2 regions of the Paraclostridium tenue genome follow, and region 1 is predicted to be linked to the other one. Evidence: a T-box and tRNA genes for the amino acid it is inferred to sense, from the RefSeq annotation. Region 1 holds a T-box; the other holds one or more tRNA genes.
What was found. The T-box of region 1 lies ahead of ABFX13_RS09085 (valine--tRNA ligase). A T-box ahead of a tRNA ligase gene usually reads a tRNA of that ligase, here a tRNA-Val.
Positions count from the first base shown of each region.

Region 2: it has a tRNA-Val gene. The T-box ahead of ABFX13_RS09085 (valine--tRNA ligase) is inferred to sense a tRNA for this amino acid. The anticodon was not compared.

Region 1 is NZ_BAAACP010000010.1:17,741-25,726, reverse strand. It holds gene ABFX13_RS09090 (RsmF rRNA methyltransferase first C-terminal domain-containing protein) at 1-73, opposite strand, end outside; gene ABFX13_RS09085 (valine--tRNA ligase) at 315-2,981, opposite strand; T-box leader at 3,052-3,280, opposite strand; gene ABFX13_RS09080 (polysaccharide deacetylase family protein) at 3,349-4,161, opposite strand; gene phoU (phosphate signaling complex protein PhoU) at 4,330-4,983, opposite strand; gene pstB (phosphate ABC transporter ATP-binding protein PstB) at 5,029-5,784, opposite strand; gene pstA (phosphate ABC transporter permease PstA) at 5,786-6,610, opposite strand; gene pstC (phosphate ABC transporter permease subunit PstC) at 6,612-7,514, opposite strand; gene ABFX13_RS09055 (phosphate ABC transporter substrate-binding protein) at 7,549-7,986, opposite strand, start outside.
Region 2 is NZ_BAAACP010000012.1:34,296-42,281, reverse strand. It holds gene ABFX13_RS10300 (ATP-binding protein) at 1-502, shown strand, start outside; gene ABFX13_RS10295 (ABC transporter ATP-binding protein) at 540-1,217, opposite strand; gene ABFX13_RS10290 (ABC transporter permease) at 1,234-3,804, opposite strand; gene ABFX13_RS10285 (ATP-binding protein) at 3,946-4,761, opposite strand; gene ABFX13_RS10280 (hypothetical protein) at 4,826-5,299, opposite strand; gene ABFX13_RS10275 (LytR/AlgR family response regulator transcription factor) at 5,293-6,009, opposite strand; tRNA gene ABFX13_RS10270 (tRNA-Val) at 6,131-6,206, opposite strand; tRNA gene ABFX13_RS10265 (tRNA-Glu) at 6,213-6,287, opposite strand; tRNA gene ABFX13_RS10260 (tRNA-Lys) at 6,312-6,387, opposite strand; tRNA gene ABFX13_RS10255 (tRNA-Thr) at 6,397-6,471, opposite strand; tRNA gene ABFX13_RS10250 (tRNA-Asp) at 6,484-6,560, opposite strand; tRNA gene ABFX13_RS10245 (tRNA-Val) at 6,568-6,643, opposite strand; tRNA gene ABFX13_RS10240 (tRNA-Glu) at 6,651-6,725, opposite strand; tRNA gene ABFX13_RS10235 (tRNA-Lys) at 6,734-6,809, opposite strand; gene ABFX13_RS10230 (adenylosuccinate synthase) at 7,164-7,986, opposite strand, start outside.

The sequences.
Region 1 (7,986 bases):
TAAAATCATCATACTCATCTTTAAGTATTTCCTTCATATCTTCTAAAAATTTTTGAGGTAATGCTATTGTCAATTTATATCGTCCTTTCTTTAATTCATAATGCTTATTTATACTATATCTATATTAATCATATATATTCTATTTTATGATTTTATACAAACTATAAACATTATAATAGATTATCTACTTTATGTCATCAAACAAGATAAAGGAACTATAATGGATGTATATAATCTTATACAAGAAATTTATATTTTTCTATTTTATAAAAAAAGAAGCTAATCTCTGTTACGAGATAGCTCCTTTAGATTTATTATTTTATTTTAGCTTCTATATTTTCTATTCTTTCAAGAACTGACTTCATCATTTCTTCGAATTTTTCTTTTTTAGCTTTTTCTTCATTAACTAAGCTTTCTGGAGCTTTAGCTAAGAATCCTTGATTAGAAAGTTTTCCGTTAACTCTCTTTATTTCACCTTCTAATTTAGCTTTTTCTTTATTTAATCTTTCTAATTCCTTAGTAAAGTCAACTAATTCATCAAGTGGTATAAATATCTTAACTCCGTCTATAACAACACTTACTGCATCTTCTGGTATGTTAGTTTCATCTTCAACTATATCTACTATAGATGCAGATGCTAATGTTACAAAGTAGTCACGTCCAGCTTCCATAGCTTCTTTCTTTTCAGCTGTTGGAACTATTATAACTTTAGCTTTCTTTGATGGTGGTACGTTCATTTCAGCTCTTACATTTCTTATGTTTCTTATACCATCCATTGTTAAGTTCATCATTTCTTCTTCTTTAGCCATATTATCAGCTTCGTTATAATGAGGGAACTCAGCTACTACTATACTTCCTTCTACAGTTGGAAGATGAGTGTATATCTCCTCTGTTATAAATGGCATATATGGATGAAGAAGTTTTAATATCTTCTCTAATACATAAGTTAATGTATATAGCGCTGTTTGTTTAGCAGCTTTATCATCTGAATATAATCTTGGTTTAACTATTTCTATATACCAGTCGCAGTACTCTGACCAAGCAAAGTCATATATCTTTTGAGCTGCTATTCCTAAGTCAAATTTATCCATGTTATCAGTAACTTCCTTAACAACATTATTAGCTCTAGATATTATCCACTTATCAGCTAAAGTCATATTACCTTCTACTGATTCTCTAGTTACACCTTTCATTATTTCTTCATCTATATTCATGAATACAAATCTTGATGCATTCCATAATTTATTTGCAAAGTTTCTAGCAGCTTCAACTCTTTCCATATAGAATCTCATATCATTTCCTGGAGAGTTTCCAGTAGCTAACATAAATCTTAAAGCGTCAGCTCCGTATTGATCTATAACTTCTAATGGGTCTATTCCATTTCCTAGAGATTTACTCATTTTTCTACCTTCAGAGTCTCTTACAAGTCCATGTATTAATACATGTTCAAATGGAGCTTCTCCCATACAGAACATTCCTGCAAATGCCATTCTTACAACCCAGAAGAATATTATATCGTATCCAGTTACAAGTACGCTTGTTGGATAATAGTAATTTAATTCTTCTGTGTTATGAGGCCATCCTAATGTTGAGAAAGGCCATAATGCAGAACTAAACCATGTATCTAGTACATCTTCATCTTGTTTAAAGTAAGTATGTCCACACTTAGGACAAGCTGTAGGCATTTCTTTAGCTACAACTACTTCACCACACTCTTGACAGTAGTAAGCTGGTATTTGATGTCCCCACCATAACTGTCTTGATATACACCAATCTCTTATATTCTCTAACCATTGTAAGTAAGTTTTATCAAACTTATCAGGTACAAATTTTAATTCTTGTTTCTTTAATATATCTATAGCAGGTTTTGCTAATTCATCCATTTTAACAAACCATTGATCTGATAATCTTGGTTCAACTACAGTTTTACATCTATAACAAGAACCTACATTATGATTATGGTCTTTTATAGCTATTAAGTATCCAGCTTCGTCTAAGTCAGCTATAAGTTGTTTTCTACACTCATATCTGTCCATACCTTCGTATTTACCAGCTAACTTATTCATAGTTCCGTCTTCGTTCATAACATTTATCTTTTCAAGATTATGTCTTTGACCTACTTCAAAGTCATTAGGGTCATGAGCTGGAGTCATCTTAACTGCACCAGTTCCGAACTCTAAATCAACATAGTCATCAGCAACTATTATAAGTTCTCTACCTACTAAAGGAAGTATTGCATGTTTACCTACTAAATGAGTATATCTTTCATCTTCAGGATTTACTGCTATACCTGTATCTCCTAGCATTGTTTCTGGTCTAGTTGTAGCTATTTCTAAAAATTCATCACTACCTGCTATTGGGTATTTTATGTGATAGAATTTTCCATCATGTTCTTCATGCTCAACTTCAGCATCAGATAATGTAGTTTTACAATCTGGACACCAGTTTATTATTCTGTTTCCTCTATATATTTGACCTTTTTCATATAGTTTCACAAAGAACTCAGTAACTGCTTCGTTACATCCTTTATCCATTGTGAATCTTTCTCTATCCCAGTCACAAGAATCTCCTAACTGTTTCATTTGGTCAACTATTTTTCTACCAAATTCATTTCTCCAGTCCATAGCTCTTTTTAAGAACTCTTCTCTTCCTAACTCGTACTTAGTTTTTCCTTCTTGTTCCTTTATTCTTTCAACAACTTTAACTTCTGTTGCTATAGATGCATGGTCTGTTCCTGGTTGCCATAAAGCTTCATAACCGTCCATTCTCTTCCATCTTATAAGTATATCTTGTAAAGTATGGTCAAGAGCATGCCCCATGTGTAATTGTCCTGTTATATTTGGTGGGGGAAGCATTATTGTAAATGGCTTTTTATTTGGGTTTGGCTTAGATTTAAATAATCCTTCTTCTACCCACTTTGAATATAATCTTGATTCAAAGTCTTTCGGATTATACGTTTTTGGTAAATTAGTATTTTCCATATAGATTCCTCCTATTATTTTTATATTTTTTGAAATTTTTCTATAAATTAAAAAAGAGCTTTTACATCCATTTAAGGACGAAAAGCTCGCGTTACCACCTTAATTTTATATAAATTTTTATTTAAAATTTATATAACACTTAATAAATTTAACGATTTTCACCGTCTAAACCTACTACTATTTCAGCCTAGAAACTCCAAAGCTACCTTCTGCAATTCATTTCTTAGAAAGTTTTTCAGCCGATGAACTTTCCTCTCTGTAAGTTGAGTTTGCATACTCCTCTTTTTCTTAGTTTTTAAATTATTTTGTTTATCTTTTAATTATATATAATCCCTATTATTATTGTCAATATTTATAAACATTATATTCAATTAGTTAAGTTTTGTTTCCAGAAATTTTTAGGATTATCTTGTTCTTCTATTGGAAGTATTGTATATCCATTTTCTTTTAATATATTTATCATACCTTGAAGCGCTTTAACACTTTGTTCTTTTTCATGCATAAGTAGAACTACTTCTTTATGTTGTCCTAAATATGTATTTACATTTTTTATTATCTCTTTATCTGTAGCTCTCCAATCTTGTGTATCTAAATTCCAATCCCATATTTTATATCCAGCTTCTACTAGTGCATCATAAGATTCTTTTGGTGCATAAGGCTTACTTCCATATGGTAATCGTATTAACTTCGATGTTTCATTTGTTATTTCTTCTAGACTATTATTGCACTTATCAAACTCAGATACCGTAGTTTTTGGTGTCTTGTATAAAACATTTATGTCATGACTTACGCTATGAAATCCTAAAGAATGTCCATCACTGTCTATTCTTTTTAATTCATTAGAATATCTATTCATATTTTTATCTATCATAAAAAAAGTAGCTTTTATATCATTTTTTTGTAATATATCAAGTATTTCATTAGTATATTTTGATGGACCATCATCAATTGTTATATATGCAACTTTTTCAGGTTTTGGTTTAGGTCCTCTTTCATTTATTTTAGTCACACTAATCATTAGCTGTGTTAATGTCATATTCTCACTATTTAGTAAAACTATTTCTTTTTCATCATAACTTTTAGAAGTTTCAATTATATTATCACATGTAATAAATATTAAAAATAAAAGCACTACTACTATAAATAAATTTAAAAAAATCGGTTTTATTCTTCTATTCATCCCCAGTTCCCCTTCATATTATTAATAAACACTATATTATTAATGATTATTGACATTTACCTTAATGTATATAGCCTTATTTTTTAATTTAATATTATATTTAAATAAATATGTTTATAGCCTTAGAAATATTAATACAAAAAAATAAAACTACTTAATCTTGTAGTTTTATCCAATCTCCACCATATTACCTTTTAAAGCATATATTATCTTTTCACATATATTTGTAGTATGATCTCCTATTCTTTCTAAATACCTACCTACAAATACTATTCTTACACCTTGATCTATATTCATTTCTTTTTCATGCATTACTTTAAGTGTGTGAACTTGCACACATTCATATAAATCATCTACTATATCATCTTTTAATGCTACTTTATAAGCAAGTTCTATATCCCTATTTTCCAAAGCTTGTTTTACACCTTGCAACATATCTATACAAACATCTTTCATCTTAGGAATATCCACTAGTTCTTTTATATACTCTTCACTTCCTATTTTTATAACTTCATCAGCTATGTTAACAGCATAGTCTCCTATACGTTCTAATTCTAAGGATATACTGCCTAAAGAATATATAAATCTTAAATCTTTAGCCATAGGTTGCTTTAATGCCATAAGCTCAATACTTCTATCTCGTATATAATCTCTTAAAATATCTATTTCATCATCTTGATTTGCTATTAATTTAGCACTTTTTATATCTTTATTTATCATACATTTCATAGAGTCTTCTATGATTTCTTCACATTTATCAATCATTTTTAATGTATAGTTAATAAGAGTACTTATATTTAACTCCAAGCTACTGTTGATCATGTTAAAACTCCTTTTTATAGATTGTTTTATATAATAAATCTGATTTTAGCCAAACCTTCCTGTTATATAATCCTCTGTACGCTTATCAGTCGGGCTTGTGAATATAGTTTTAGTTTCATTGAGTTCAATCACCTCACCAGATAAGAAAAATGCAGTTTCATCAGATACACGTGCTGCCTGTTGCATATTATGAGTTACTATTACTATAGTATATTTATCTTTTAGATCATTAATTAATTCTTCTACCTTAGACGTAGATATTGGATCTAGTGCAGATGTTGGCTCATCCATTAATATTACCTCTGGTTTCATAGCAATAGTTCTAGCTATACATATACGTTGCTGTTGACCACCAGATAAACCTAATGCTGACTTATTTAATCTATCTTTCACTTCATCCCAAATAGCAGCTCCTTTTAAACTTTCTTCAACTATTTGATCTAAAATTTCCTTATCTTTTATACCATGTACCCTTGGTCCATATGCTACATTATCATATATACTCATTGGAAATGGATTAGGTTTTTGAAAAACCATACCTACTTTAGTACGTAATTTTATAACATCATCAGATTTATATATATCTTCTCCATCGACAAATATTTCTCCTTCTATATTTACATTCTCTATTAAATCATTCATTCTGTTTAATGTTCTTAAAAATGTTGATTTACCACATCCAGAAGGACCTATTAACGCTGTAACTTTTCTTTCTTTTATTTCCATGTTTATGTTTTTTAAAGCTTGATTATTACCATAAAATAGTTCTAAGTTTTTTACATTTATTTTAATGTTCTCCATCTTAATAAATCTCCTTACTAAATTTTTTAACTATAAACTTAGCTAAAGCATTTAAGCATAATACTATTACTATTAAAACCACTCCTACACTAGCAGCTGCTTGTATATTTCCAGTTTCTTTAGCCAACAAATATGATTGAACTGTTAATGTTCTAGCACTATTAAATATTCCAGTTGGCATCTTCGCAACTGTTCCAGCAGTTAGCAATATTGCTGCTGATTCTCCAACTATACGCCCTATAGATAATATTATTCCTGATAATATTCCAGGCGCTGCACTAGGAATAATAACTTTACATATTGTTTGAAATTTAGTAGCTCCCATGGCTAAAGATGCTTCTCTATAACCTATTGGAACTGTTTTTAATGATTCTTCTGTTGTTCGTATTATTAAAGGTAAAATTATTATAGATACTGTTAATGACCCAGCAAGTATTGAATATCCCATTTTAAGAGTTATAACAAAGAATATCCCTCCAAATAATCCATATACTATAGACGGTATACCTGCTAAACTCTCTGTGGCAAATCTGACAGAGTTAACAAATTTACCTTTTTTAGCATACTCCTGTAAATATATCGAAGCTAATACCCCTATAGGAGTTGCTACTAATATAGATAAAAATACTGTATATAAAGTTGTAATTATCATAGATAATATTCCTCCGCCTTCTCCAGCAGAGTAATCACTTGTTAAATATTTAAAATTAATCCCACTAATACCTTTTATAATTATAAATCCTACTATCACTACTAACACACTTATAGTAAATATTGCTGATAATAAAATTAAAGCTTTTAATACATTTTCTTTTAATCTTCTCATATTACATGCCTTCCTTATTAGAAAGTTTATTTAATAACAAATTGAGTATTAATATAAATGCAAACAAAACTACTCCTGTTGCAAATAACATTTCTTGATGTGTTCCAAATGCATATCCCATTTCTAATGCTATATTCGTAGTTAGGGGTCTTACACTATCCATTATAGAGTTAGGTATAACAGGTGAATTACCTGCAACTAACATAACTGCCATAGTCTCTCCTAATGCTCTTCCTGTTCCCAATACAACTGCCGCTAATATTCCTGATTTTGCTGCTGGCAAAACTACCTTAAAAATAGTTTCTATCTTTGATGCACCTAAAGCTAAAGACCCTTCTCTAAATGAATTTGGTACAGCTTTTATAGCAGTTTGTGAAACAGATATAATTGTAGGCAACATCATTATAGACAGAACTATTATTACAGCCAATAAACTTTGTCCTTTTGGTAAATTAAATAAATCTTGCATTGTTGGAACTATTACTGCTAATCCAAATAAACCATACAAAACAGATGGTATACCAGCAAGTAAATCAACTCCTGAACATATTACTTTAGATACTTTTTTAGGAGCAACTTCAGCAATAAATACAGCTGTAAGGATACCTATAGGTGCTCCTATTAAAAGAGCTCCTATAGTTGAAATTATTGATGCAACTATCATTGGTAAAATTCCAAATTCATTTGCACTTGGTACCCAAGATGTTCCTGTTATAAAATCTATTAACGAATACCCTTTTGCTATAAATGGTGTAAGCCCTTTATAAAAAACAAATCCTATTATAAGTAGCAAACTTATTACTGCTAATAGTGCACTCGCCATAAATACATTCTTTGCTAATTTTTCTATAGTATATTTTGTTTTATTGTCTTTAGAACTAACCAGTTGCTCCTTAGCTAACATAAACACCTCCATTTAACTCTTAAACACTTAGAAATTATTTAACTCTTATCAATCCTTTTTCCTCCACTATCTTTTGTCCATCTTCACTTAATACATAGTCTATAAATTGCTTTCCATTTTCTGATATCGAATCTTCTTTATACACTAATAAAAATGGTCTTGCTAATTTGTATTTTCCACTCTTAGCATTTTCTGCAGTCGGATCTACACCATCTATTTGAGTAGAATTTATACTTTCATCTAAATAGCTAAATGAAGTATATCCTATTGCATTTTCATTTCCTGATACTGTAGATTTTACATTTCCATTTCCATCACTTATTTGAGCTTCTTTTGTCAATTGTGTTGAATCATATCCAACTATTTCTTGGAATGCGTCTCTAGTTCCTGAGCCATCTTCTCTTGAAACTACTACTATTGGAGCATCTTTCCCTCCAACTTCTTTCCAGTTAGTTATTTTTCCTGTATATAT
Region 2 (7,986 bases), on a different contig from region 1:
TATATTAGAAATTTTATCTATATGTGAAGGGTTTGTTATAAACTTCGATAAAGATAATGATGAAAACATGCTTTTCTATGGAGATACTGGTTTAGGTAAAAGTTTTATGTGTAACTGTGTTGCTAAAGAACTTTTAGATAAAGGTCATTTAGTTATTTATCAAACTGCATTTAAAATGTTTGAGATTATAGAAGATTATAAGTTTAAAAATACACATGATCATATAACTAAAGATAATTATAATAATTTATTTGATTGTGATTTATTAATTATAGATGATTTAGGAACAGAGCTTACCAATTCTTTTACTAACAGTGAGTTATTTAACATATTAAATACTAGATTGTTATCAGGAAAGAAAACTATAATTTCAACTAATTTATCACCTATGCAATTAGGCGATATTTATGCTCAAAGAATATTCTCTAGAGTGTTTGACAGATTTAGAATGGTTAAGTTTATAGGTAATGATTTAAGATGGGAACAAAAAACAGCTAAGTAGAAAATATAGTTATTTTCTATCTTAGCTATTTTTTTGATTATTTTTGTGAATTTTTTATTATTTGTCCATCTTTAATTTCAATACAAACATCTGCTGTTTTAGCAATTTCATTATTATGAGTTATCATAACTAATGTTTGTCCAAATTTTTTAACACAACTTTCTAATAAATCCATTACTTCTTCTGTAGTTTTACTATCTAAGTTTCCTGTTGGCTCATCTGCAAAAATAATTTTTGGTTTATTAGCTAGAGCTCTTGCAATAGCAACCCTTTGTTGTTGCCCTCCACTTAATTCATTTGGAAATTTATTAATTTTATCTTTAAGTCCTAGCTTATCAACTATACTATCTATATATTCTTTATCTACTTTTTTATCATCTATTGATATTGGAAGTATTATATTTTCATATAAATTTATAACTGGTATTAAGTTAAAATTCTGAAATATAAATCCAAATTCTTCACTTCTTAATTTTGATAGCTTATTTTCACTTAAAGTTGAAATATCTTTTCCATTTAAAAGAACTTTTCCTGATGATATATTATCTAGTCCTGCTATACAGTTTAAAAGACTACTTTTACCACTTCCACTAGGACCTATTATAGCTGTAAATTTTCCTTTTTCTATAGATAAATTTATATCTTTTAATGCGTGTACTTTATTTTCACCTTTACCATAAGTTTTATTTAAATTTATTATATCTAATATATTCATCATAAAATCCCCACCTTTATTCATTTGTATTTAACCCTTCTACTATACTTATTTTTTCTATTTTCTTTTTACATAAAAATACTGCCATTAAACACATTATTATAGATGCCATTAAGAACTCTATACTTTCAAGTATTGGTAATTTAAACATCATAGTCTCATTTGTACCTAATCCTTGTCTGTGTATTTCATTCACCATTTTTGTAAATTCGTAAATACTATGAGTTGCAAATACACTCGATAATATAGATGCAAATATTGCATACATTAAATTTTCTTTTATAATCATACTTTTAATCTTTTTACTACTCATACCTATTGCTCTTAATGTTGAAAGTTCTTTCATTCTAGTCATTATATTAGCTTTTATTATACATAATATATTTATAGAAGATATTAAAAGTATTAAAGCTACGATTACTAATGTTTCTTTTGTGTTTTTTTCAGTTTGTTTTATATATAAGTTTTTGTAATTATACTTACTTTCAATTTTTGAAAATGGGTTGTTTTTTATAACCTTTTCTATTTCATTCTCAGCTTTTTTATCGCTACCTTTTTCAATCTGAATATTTAACTTATTGTAATTTTCTCGCCCACTTATATTTTTAAAATCATCTTCATTTAAAACAACTTTCATTCCGCCTGAAAGGCCACCTTCTTTTAATACATAGTCTCCATTTAAAATTCCAGTAACTTCTACTTTTTCATTTTTATATTCTAGTTTGTTATTTTTTATAACTGGTATTTTTATATCTATCAAGTCTCCTACTTTAATATTGTTGAGTAACTTAGTATGAGGAGATGCATCTTGAATAGAATAAAAATAATTTGTTACTAAAGCTTTTGGATATTTTCCTTTAGTTTTGTTATCTATATTTTTTCCCTCTTCAATATATTTATCTAAATTTTTTAAGCTATCGTTACTATGTCCTTCAACTTCTAAATATTCTTCTAATTTTTTATTTTCATCATCTATACCATTTGAACTTTTATATTTTTTTGTTAAATCATCAGAATTTATCAGAAAATATCCATTTAATTCCATAATTGGATTTAAACTTTGTACTTCCTTTATCTTTGAAATTTTTTCTATTTCAGCTTTACTATATTTTGTAAAATTAGAATCTGCATTATTGACATTATGAGCTAACTTTATATCACTCTTTCCCATCATCATAACAGGCATACTACTATTATCTAAACTATTATCTAAACTCTTTCCCATAGCTATCGTATCTATAAAAAGCACCCCACCTAAACTTATAGATATAACACATAATATAGTTCTAACTTTATTTCTCCATAAATTTTTATAAGCCATCTCTCCGGTAAACCCAAATATTTTTCTTATTAATTTATAGTAAAATCTATTTTTTTGTCTTTTATTAATTTTATCACTAGTTCTAATTGCTTCTATTGGAGATATTTTTCCACTTTTATATATTGGAACTAAACTAGATATTAACACAGCTATACTAGCCATTATCATAGGTTCTAATATACTAGCTTTACTTAAATACAGATTTACAATTTTTCCATAAATAATAGCAAAGCCTAAATAAGATGCTAATATTCCTAATAAAAATCCACATAAAAGTCCTAATGATAAAACTACAATACTTTCCATAATTATCATAAGTCTTACTTTGTTTTTAGATAGACCTATTGCTCTTAATATTCCTATTTGTTTTGTCATATCTATTAAAACAATACTAAATATATTACATATAACTAAAGTTGCTGACAACATAGGATATAACTTTTGTCTTTTTGTATATAGAGTTTCTTTTGACATCTCATAATTACTTAAAGCTTGTGTTAATGATGCATTTATCATGAAATTCGATTCAGATAAACCATATTTGTTTATCATTTCATAGGACTTTCCAATATCAGGTTTAGATGTATTTAGATACAAAGTACCATTATGAGTGACTAAGTTATTTGGTAAAATTTCTTCATTAAGGTTATCTTTTGTAAAACCCTTTACTACATAATATTCATTTTCGTTTGTGTGCCCATCTGAATTTGTATAATATCCCTCTGGTTTTTTTACTATACCCACTAATTTAAATTTTTTATCCTTGCTGAATATTTGATTTTCATTATTTTTATCTACATAATATTTTACAATTTTAAAGTCAATTTCTTGATTTAAATCATCCTTCAAATTCATTTCTTTTAATGCTTTCTCTTCTAAAACTATTTCATTTGCATTCTTAGGCTCAGTTCCTTTTATTAATTTATATCCATAAGAATCTAAAAAATTTTTACTATATGAATTTAACTGTAATAATATTCCATTTTTACCTACGATTTCGCCCAATCCTAAAATATCATTAATTTCAGTTACTTCTTTATCTTTTTTTAATTTATTCACTATATCACTTTTTAATCCATTGTACTCAACATGATAGTCACTAAAGTTTTTATATGCTTGTTCTATTTCTAGTTTACTTTTTGTTTCTGGTATGACATTTAACGTAAGTACTAATATTACTGCTAATGCTATACTTGTTATTAGTGCAATAGTTCTTCCCTTTTGTTCTTTCATATAAGCAATCGCTAATTTTAAACTAATCTTCAAAATATAACCTCCCTTTTATAATTACACCCTTTATATAACACTTTTAATGATTTTTTGTAAAAAATAAAGTGTTATCTTTTATGTTTTAAAGATAACACCTTGTTTTTTTTGCTTCAATATATATAGTACAACTGGTATTTTTTAAATCCCAACTGTCATGTTTTTATCTATCGGTATATAAATTTGTACCAAAAATTTATCTTCGAAATCCTCTATTTCTAATTCTCCATCATACTTTTTCAATGATGATTTAACACTTTTTAAACCTATTCCATGAATAAATTTATCCTTTTTACTACTTATTATTCTATTATTTTTTATTTTTACTTTATTTACTTTAGAATTTTCACATCTTATAACATAATATGATTTTACAAAAGTTCCTCTTATTTTTATATATTTTTCATCATTTTTTATCTTATTACAAGCTTCTATAGCATTGTCTAGTATATTTGAAAATATGCTACATACATCTATCATTTCTATAAAATTACACTTTGAAAAATTAATATCACAAAATAAATTTATATTATTTTCATTACAATCAACTTGTTTTTCATTTAATACAATATCTAATATCATATTCCCTGTATTATATATTTCTTTAATTCCATTTAATTCTTTACTAACTTCATCTATATATTTATTTACATCTTCTTTCTCAGAACTCATACTCTTAATGCACATCATATGGTTACTCATATCATGATAAAGTCTTTTTACCTTATTTTGAGTTTCTTGTAAATTTAAATAGTAATTATATTGCATATCTACTTTTTCTTTTAATAAATTTTCTTCACTTTTTTCTTTAATATCTTTAATAGTTTTTAAAACTATCATTAAAAGTAAAATGCCATTTATAAAAGACAATCTAGGAGTTATATTTATATTAAATGCAGTAAGTTCATTATAATAATCAATCCTAATATTATATATAAATCTAGGTAAACTATTCACAAATGCTATAATAAAATTACTTAATACACATCCTATTATAAGCATTATATTTATTTTTTCCTTATCAATATTTTTTAATATTTTTATTATATATATAACTTATATTTATAATAATTATAATCGTACTTTCTATAATCGATATAATATTAAAATTATTTTCTGATGTACTACTTGCATGCATGGATTGTCCTGTTACAAGAAAAAAAACTATCGAAAATACAAATTCCCAAGTTATATAATATGCCATAGTATAAATCATATAATATGATAATACTTTAAAATTACTCAATTTGTAATTTAACTTTGTAAATAAAATAAATGCTATCCATTTTAAATTATTTATAAAATCATAATACTGAGTTGATCTATTAAATAGAATTATAGAATCTAAAATTCCAATTAGCAAAAATATAATATCTAAGTATTTTTTTTCATATTTCCTTTTTTCTAGAGAATCTAATATTTTTATAAAAATAAAATATTCAACAAATATTGATATTCCTATAACTAACCTTGACATTAATTCAGTTTCTAACATAATTTTTCTCCTAAGGAACTTAAAAATTTATGTTTAAAATCTTTGAATCTATGTCTACTTACCAGTACTTCTTCTTTATTATCAAGTATAGCTACATATTGTTTTATATTTTCTACATAATCTATGTTCACTAAAAAACTTTTATGACATCTATAAAAATTATAATTTTTTAACTCTTTTTCTATTTTATCCATAGTCATTTTCGTTTTATATATTTTACTTTCTGTATGTATACTCATATCTTTTCTTTGAATTTCAATATATGTTATTTCTTCTATTTTTATTTTGTAAGTTTCATTTTTATTTTCAATTAATATAAATTTATCCTTTTTATTTATAACTTCATCTATGCAACTTAAAATGTGTTTTTTTAAATTTTCATATTTTATAGGCTTTAATAAATATCTATAAGCTCTTACTTCATACCCCTCTTGTATATATTCAACAAGTGATGTTGTAAAAATTATTTCAGGTTTGTTCTTATCTATTTCTCTTATCTTTCTAGCAACATCCATTCCATTTATTTTTTCCATTTGAATATCAAGTATAAATATATCTACATTTTTGGGATAGTCATTTAATAGTTCTTCTCCGCTTTTGTAGATTCTTAAATTATACTCAGTGTTATTTTCCCCTAAGATTTTTTGAAGAAACTTTTCTATTGTTTTTTGATGTTGAATTTGATCTTCACATAAAACTATTTGTATCATATTCTCCCCTATTTTCCATATATATTTATATCCTTATTATACACAAGTTTTACCAATATTTTAAGTTAACTAAATTTCCTAACAAATAAAAAAACTCTTAGATAAAATCTAAGAGTTTTACTGGTGGGATTAACAGGGCTCGAACCTGTGACCCCCTGCTTGTAAGGCAGGTGCTCTCCCAGCTGAGCTATAATCCCAAATGCTGGTGACCCATAGGGGAATCGAACCCCTGTTACCGCCGTGAAAGGGCGGTGTCTTGACCGCTTGACCAATGGGCCTTATTTAATTTTAACATAAAAAAATGGTGATCCATCCGCGACTCGAACGCGGGACACCCTGATTAAAAGTCAGGTGCTCTACCGACTGAGCTAATGGATCATCTTTTTATGGAGCTAGTGATAGGAATCGAACCTACAACCTGCTGATTACAAGTCAGCTGCTCTACCGTTGAGCCACACTAGCATATATAAAATTTGGCGACCTGGAAGGGACTCGAACCCTCGACCTCCAGCGTGACAGGCTGGCATTCTAACCAGCTGAACTACCAGGCCGCATTATTGGTGGGATTAACAGGGCTCGAACCTGTGACCCCCTGCTTGTAAGGCAGGTGCTCTCCCAGCTGAGCTATAATCCCACATTATTGGTGACTCATAGGGGAATCGAACCCCTGTTACCGCCGTGAAAGGGCGGTGTCTTGACCGCTTGACCAATGAGCCATAAAAAATGGTGATCCATCCGCGACTCGAACGCGGGACACCCTGATTAAAAGTCAGGTGCTCTACCGACTGAGCTAATGGATCATCTTTGCTGAGATGTTGTTTCGACTTTTTTCGTTCGCCGTATCAACAAATATTATTATATTAGCTTTATTAACTTTCGTCAACACTTTTTTAAAATTTTTTTTATTTTTTTAACCAAATTATATAAATACCCTATTTTTCAATGGTTTAATCTCATTTTCTCTATGCATTTTTTGTTAAATTAATAAAAAATATTATTAGTTTTTATTTTATTTTTATTTTCAACCTAGAAATTTCTATTACTTTTTTATATATAATATAAGTAACATTTCAAAAAAATATTAAAAATTTTATATACATAAACTAATAAAAAAATAGTTAATGCTAAGCATTAACTATTTTTTATATTTTAAATTAGAATATATTCTTTCTTATTATAGTTTGAGCTCTGTTTGGTCCAACAGAAACCATATCAACACTAACTCCAACTAATTCTTCTATCTTAGCTATATATTTCTTAGCATTTTCAGGAAGTTCTTCATAAGTTTCCATACCTGTTAAATCTTCTGACCATCCTTCTAATTCTTCATATATAGGCTCACACTTAGCTAAGTCTTCTAATGAAGCTGGGAATTCTTTTAATATTTTATCTCCCATTTTGTAAGATGTACATATTTTAACTGTATCAAATCCAGTTAAAACGTCTAATAACATTAAAGATATACTAGTTAATCCGTTTACTCTAGCAGCATATCTAACTATTACAGCGTCAAACCATCCACATCTTCTAGCTCTACCAGTAGTTGTTCCAAACTCTCTTCCTTGAGTTCTTATTCTATCACCTGTTTCATCATTTAACTCTGTAACAAATGGTCCTTCTCCAACTCTAGTTGTATATGATTTAACTATACCTACAACATCTTTTATCATGTTAGGTCCAACACCTGCTCCTATAGAGAATCCTCCTGATGTTGGGTGAGATGATGTTACATATGGGTACGTACCTAAATCTAAATCTAGTAATGTACCTTGAGCTCCTTCAAATAATACTTTCTTTCCAGCTTTTATAGCATCATATACTATAACTGAAGTATCATCTACGAAAGGTCTTATTTGCTCTGCATACCCTAAGTACTCATTGTATATAGCATCAAAGTCAAAACCTTCAGCTCCATATACATTTTTAACTAATTTATTTTTATCTTCTATTTGAGCTTTTAATTTCTTAGCAAATATA